Regions from separate parts of the Colwellia sp. 20A7 genome, predicted to be linked through region 3. Evidence: predicted binding sites of a transcription regulator. Region 3 holds the regulator's gene; each other region holds the start of a gene.

Region 1 (2,285 bases), 570 kb from region 3:
AAAGCTGAAGAATTAATTGAATTACTAGCAAGTGTTGATTTTCGTCTAAACAAACCTGAATTAAGTGCTTTTTCAAGAAGAACAGATCATCAACATTATAGAGAATGTAAAGATCAAGTTTTACGTAATTTATTACAAGCAATTGATAAAAAACATCATGTTGCTAGAACTGGAAAAATTGAAAAGCATAATCCAGATAATAATACCTCTTCAGGTAATAAGCCTCAAAAGGGCAGACCACAAAATAACAATACCTCTTCAGCTAATAAACCTCAAAAGGGAAGACCACAAAATAACAATACCTCAAGTAATAACCTTAAAGCTAAAGATAAAAGCAATGAGACATGGGTTGATGGCGCAAGACCGAATGCTAGTGCTATATATGAAAACCCTAATAGTAAAGGTAATTCAGAGAAGTCATCTCGCCAGGTTCTAAAGCTAAAACCAGAAGATATTTATAAGTAACCTAAAAAGTAAACATTTTTTCATAGATCTCATTGATTAAGATTAGATCTATGACGCAAGATGATATTTTGAGAATAATAAGTTAGAGCTTTAATAAAAGCTTGTAACTAAGCTCTAAGCTTTTAAGTACTCATTCAGGTATAAGTAAAGTGGTTAAGCTTAATAAATGCTTTAAGGCTTGTTCTAATGCCTACTTATACCTTCTGTTCTTAATTGACTGAGCAATAACTTAGTCAATTTGGTATAAATACAAATATTAATAACAATGAAGAAAGCCTCATCAAAAAAAGGCTACTTACGGAGAACGTTCGGTTCGTACGTTTATCTGCATAGTAACGTTTTTCTTCCTTACTTAAGTGTTTAATTTATCTTGAACCAAAGAAAGCTCTCAAACTAGAACATCCGTTGTAATAATATTATTCCGTATTCCAATTAATCAAAATTATCTTTGCCAAAATCAGGTTAAATAGATTAATTCTTAATTGATTGGTCTAAAGGTTGATATAAATCAAAACCAACTTTTTTGGCCTTGTTAGAATCAGGAAGTTACGTTTTATATGATGTATAGACCAATCATATAATAGCCGCTATCATTTCTAAGCAAGGAGATTAGTTCCGTGTCAGATAATATAAAAAATAGCAAAATTACTAAACAGGGTAAACCTATAGTATATGCCTGCTCTGGTTGTTCTAATTTAGCTGAAATGGCTCATAATATATCATTAAATCTTGATGATGATGGTATCGCTGAAATGTCGTGTGTTTCAGGTGTGGCAGGGAAAGTTATCCCCATTATGGCGTTGGCCAATTCTGGACGGCCAATTATTGCTATTGATGGTTGTGACTTATCTTGCACTAAAGCATGTCTTGAAGTAAGTGGTTTACATGCAGATTATTATTATCAAATTAGTGATTTAGGATTTGAAAAACGCAGTAAATTAGATGATTCATTAACTGATAATGCTATCGCAATAAAAAGTATCTATGAACAACTATTTGATAAAGGAATAGGCTTTCAGTTTTAATCAAGCGCTATAAGTAATCAAAAAATCGACCTAATAAGATACTTTTATATTGTATTAGCTTTAGTATTCAACCCATTGGGCATACTGTTTATTTGTTGCTAATGCAGCTTGACTACCTTTCAAAGAAAAATTATAACCACATAAAGTAAAATCACCACGAAATGCTAAAGCTTGAATAAGCTCTTGACTATCAAGAGGGGAGAAATTAGCAAAATAGCTAGTATTAATACCATCACTTTTTTCCACTTGAACCGACAAGGTTCGTATTGGTGTCCCTTTATTAAAACTAATTTCTTTACAGCTTGTGTCACCTTGGGCAGTTTGTTGCGACCATAAAAGCGATGTTTCAACCTCATCAGCTTGCCAATTGATGCTAATTCCTGAGTGGTCTGATAAATATAACGTATAATTATCCGGCATAGGGAGAGGATGATTTCTTAAAATAGAAGAAAAAGTACTGTTTTTTGGCTTATTATCATCTTCTTTTATTACGGCGTCATCTGAAGAGTCTAAGTAATTTATTAGCCATGAGGTAGTAACACCAATTAATGTTATTCCAATTACAGCCACAATAATTAATTGCGCTTTTCTATTATTCAATAGATTTAATCGAATCAACTCACCAATATCTGTTTCTTTGTCAGATCTATTCTGGTTTTGTGAATGATCATTATTTTCAGTTTTACTTGTCTGATTGAAAGTCTGAATATCATCATCTTCCGAGTAATAATAATTGGTTGTATTCTTACTAACCAGCGTAGGTTCAATACGATATTGTGATTGTTTACTCTGGTT
Region 2 (2,285 bases), 780 kb from region 3:
AACAACCCCAAATAATAAAGTTTTTGCTGTACAAACAACACGAATTACACCCAATAATACTCTTCGTGGCTCATCATCACCTTATCAAGCGTTCAATTTAGGTTTACATGTTGGTGATTGTCCTGAACAAGTAAATGAAAACCGACGTTATTTACAATCCTTATTACCTATAAACGCTCAAATTCAATGGCTTAATCAAGTTCATGGTAATGAAGTTGTTGAACTATCGACAATATCTCCCGAACCAATTACCGCTGATGCTGTTATCACCCGTGAAAAAAATATTTGCTTAGCAATAATGACTGCGGATTGCTTACCTATTTTATTGGCATCTAAGTCAGGTGATGAGGTAGCTGCTATTCATGGTGGTTGGCGTCCTTTGTCTGCTAATATTATCCAAAATACAATGGCTAAAATGAAAACGCCTGTAAAAGATCTTTATGCTTGGCTTGGTCCTTGTATTTCTAAAAGTGTTTTTGAAGTAGGTAGTGAAGTTAAAGCTCAATTTGTCGAGCAGTGCGAGTCTTTTAAAAGCGCTTTTATTGCAACGTCAGAGGGAAAATATTTAGCGGATTTACATAAAATTGCTGAAATACAATTAAACGTTTCAGGTATTAAGCAAATAAGTGCATTAGCGGAATGTACTTATTCAAATACCGATAAATATTATTCATACCGTAAAAATTCTGTAACAGGAAGAATGGCAACACTGATTTGTCCATTGTAAATATATCTCTTCATCATCCACATCTTTTATATTATTGATAGTTAATACCAAGCCGTTCTCTTAAGGCTAAATGAGGTTAATTATTTGTTCTAGATCAAACTAATGCTTACCCGCTATTGAAAAAGACCACACTAGACCTAATGTTATAGGTAATTACATCTGGTTTAACTAATTCATAAGTCCAGTAATATGGCAGGAGAATATTTATGCGTTTAGATCGTTTTACTCAATCATTCCAAGAATCTATTGCGGATGCACAATCACTTGCATTAGGTCGTGACCATCAATTTATTGAACCCATTCATTTAATGATGGCGTTGTTAAATCAAAATGGTAACTCTGTTATCCCACTATTAAAAAGTGCGGGTGTAGATGTACATACGTTAAGAAGTAAAATTGAACAAGGACTAACATCTTTAGCACAGGTAGAAGGGGCTGGTGGTGATGTTCAACTTTCTTCTGCTTCAGGTAAGCTATTAAACTTATGTGATAAACATGCACAAAAAATGTCAGATAAATATATATCTTCTGAAATGTTCTTACTTGCAGCACTTGAAGATAAAAGTACATTAGGAAAAATTTTAAAAGAATTAGGTGCTAATGAACAACGCATTAAAGCCGCGATTGAGCACGTGAGAGGTGGTCAAAAAGTTGATGATCCAAATGCTGAAGACGTGCGCCAAGCACTAAATAAATATACCGTTGACTTAACTGAACTTGCTGAGCAAGGAAAGTTAGATCCTGTTATTGGTCGCGACGATGAAATTCGTCGTACCTTGCAAGTACTACAACGTAGAACTAAAAATAATCCGGTGTTAATTGGCCAACCAGGTGTTGGTAAAACAGCGATTGTTGAAGGTTTAGCACAACGAATTGTTGATCATGAAGTACCTGAAGGTTTAAAAAATAAACGTGTATTATCTTTAGATATGGGCGCTTTAATTGCTGGCGCAAAATATAGAGGTGAATTTGAAGAGCGTTTAAAAGCAGTATTAAATGAGTTATCTCAAGAAGAAGGTAAAATCATCTTATTTATTGATGAATTACATACTATGGTTGGCGCAGGGAAAACTGACGGTGCGATGGATGCCGGTAATATGTTAAAACCTGCGCTTGCTCGAGGTGATTTACATTGCGTTGGCGCAACAACGTTAGATGAGTATCGTAAATATATTGAAAAAGATGCAGCATTAGAGCGTCGTTTTCAAAAAGTATTGGTAGAAGAGCCTAGTGTTGAAGATACCATTGCTATTCTACGTGGTTTAAAAGAGCGGTATGAACTTCACCATAGCGTTAATATTACTGACCCGGCTATTGTCGCTGCGGCTACACTGTCTCATCGATATATCAGTGATCGACAATTACCTGACAAAGCAATTGATTTAATTGATGAAGCGGCTTCAAGTATTCGTTTACAGATGGACTCAAAGCCTGAAGATTTAGATCGTCTTGAGCGAAAGTTGATTCAGCTTAAATTAGAGCAAAAAGCATTAGAAAAAGATTCTGATGATGCAACAATAAAGCGTCTTGCTGACATCTCAGAGCAAATAAATGAGAA
Region 3 (2,285 bases):
AAACCACCCTAGTTATTTTATACAATGTTGGACGTATTTCTTCTTACGCCTTAATCGGGGCAATTGTTGGATTTACCGGATCTATCGCAGCAAAAAATATTGGTATGCCACTCGCTGGTCTACGATTACTTTCAGCCACCTTTATGATTTTACTTGGCTTACATTTAGGTCAATGGCTAATGTGGTTAAATAGGATTGAGGCTTTAGGTAAGCATTTATGGCGTTACATATCACCTTTAGCAGGTAAAGCTATCCCTGTAGACTCACCAATAAAAGCACTCTCTCTTGGCGCTGTTTGGGGTTGGTTACCTTGCGGATTAGTTTACTCAACCTTAACTTGGGCATTAGCAAGCGGTAGCATGATTACCGGGGCGAGCATTATGTTCTTTTTCGGCTTAGGTACACTACCTGCGCTATTAACTCTCTCTATTGGATTTAGTAGTATCAAGAATACCTTAACAAAACCATCTTTTAAAAAAGCAATGGCACTAGTGTTAATAACCTTTGGTATTTATAGTTTTATTGTTGCATACCACCAAGTGTTCTAATACCATAGCACTATCCTAGAAATTAGAGTAAATACATAAATTACAGTTTACTCTATTCCTATAATAATAAATGAGTAGCCTATGTTAAATAATAGTTCCCCTGGTGCACAGCATATTAATTGCCAAAACTGTAGTATTAGTGAACTTTGTCTACCTTTTACCCTAAATGATCAAGAACTTAATACTCTCGATAAAATCATAGATCGTAAACGCCCTTTTCACAAAGGTGATAAAATATTCACCGATGGTCAAAAAATGCATGCTCTTTATGCTATCCGTTCTGGCACTTTTAAAACTTTTACCGTTAATGAACAAGGTGAAGAACAAATCACTGGTTTTCACTTAGCTGGAGATTTACTGGGATTTGACGCTATTGCTGAATCAGAGCATAAAAGCTTTGCTCAGGCATTAGAGACATCGATGATATGTGAAATTCCTTATGATAATTTAGATACTTTATCTAATACTATGCCAAAGCTTAAGAAACAAGTTTTGCGTCTAATGAGTAATGAAATTCGTACCGACCAAGAAATGCTCACATTATTGAACAGAAAAAATGCAGAGCAACGCGTCGCTACCTTTTTAGTAAGCTTAAGCAAACGCTATCGTGCCAGAGGTTTATCAGCCGCTGAATTTCGTCTTACAATGACACGAAGTGATATTGGAAATTACATCGGACTTACCGTTGAAACAATAAGCCGTTTATTAAACCGTTTTCATAAAAGTGGTTTGATAAAAGTCGACGGTAAACTTATTACTATTGTAAGTCTTGATGAACTCGTGGATTGCGCTGAATTCTAACGCCCGTTCATATTTGTTAGCTTCATAATTTCTAATGCTTGTTTTAAATCAGCTATAGTTTGATTTAAAACAAGCATTAATCTCACACTTTTGATATAAATTACTTAGGCTTTATTAAAGTTTAACCAATGTATAACAACAGGGAGAATTATCATGAAAACCTATCAAAAAATTCTAGTCGTTATCGACCCATCAACTGACGAACAAAAAGCATTAAAAAGAGCAATAGACTTAGCTGCCAACATCAAAGCGAGTGGTGGTCAGGTTGAAGTAACCGCTTTTTTAAGTATCTTTGACTTCTCTTATGAGATGACTACTATTCTTTCCAACGATGATCGTGGCGCTATGCGACAGTCAGTCATTAAAGACAAAGAGCTTTGGCTAGAGAGCCTAATAAGTGATTTAAAACCTGACATTGATATTAACAACTTAGTTGTTTGGCATAACCGCCCTTTTGAGTCAATTATTGAACAAGTAATTCAAAATAATTACGATCTTGTCATTAAAGGGACTCATCAACATGACAAATTAAAATCAGTTATTTTCACCCCGACTGATTGGCATATACTCCGCAAATGTCCTTGCCCTGTTTTATTAGTGAAAGAACATGAATGGCCAAGCAACGGCAATATACTTGCAGCAATTAATGTGGGTAGCGACGAAACAGAGCATAACTCACTAAATGATAAGATCACTAAAGAAGCAAAGAAATTAGCACAACTTATTCAAGGTAAGGTTCATTTAGTGAACTCATTTCCAGGTACGCCAGTTAATATAGCAATTGAAATACCAGAGTTTAACTCTAGTGAATACAATAATACTATGCTTCAACACCATAAAAAATCGATGGCAGCACATGCTACTGAATTTGAAATTGATATCACTAACACTCACGTGGAAGAAGGCTTACCTGAACGGGTTATTGAAGAGGTAGCT

The links. The regulator FNR, encoded in region 3, switches genes on or off when oxygen is low (the NO sensors DNR and NnrR bind a similar motif). The targets are predictions, from matches to a motif close to TTGATCTAGATCAA.
Region 1: a site for FNR is predicted at 964-977, ahead of GQS55_RS14930 (putative zinc-binding protein). Genes of this name have one in related genera too.
Region 2: a site for FNR is predicted at 812-825, ahead of clpB (ATP-dependent chaperone ClpB). Genes of this name have one in related genera too.

Annotation. Positions count from the first base shown of each region.
Region 1 is NZ_CP047130.1:3,468,548-3,470,832, reverse strand. It holds gene GQS55_RS20225 (DUF1456 family protein) at 1-465, shown strand, start outside; gene GQS55_RS14930 (putative zinc-binding protein) at 1,083-1,490, shown strand; gene GQS55_RS14925 (hypothetical protein) at 1,551-2,285, opposite strand, start outside.
Region 2 is NZ_CP047130.1:3,685,821-3,688,105, reverse strand. It holds gene pgeF (peptidoglycan editing factor PgeF) at 1-727, shown strand, start outside; gene clpB (ATP-dependent chaperone ClpB) at 934-2,285, shown strand, end outside.
Region 3 is NZ_CP047130.1:2,902,790-2,905,074, forward strand. It holds gene GQS55_RS12550 (sulfite exporter TauE/SafE family protein) at 1-548, shown strand, start outside; gene fnr (fumarate/nitrate reduction transcriptional regulator Fnr) at 630-1,349, shown strand; gene uspE (universal stress protein UspE) at 1,503-2,285, shown strand, end outside.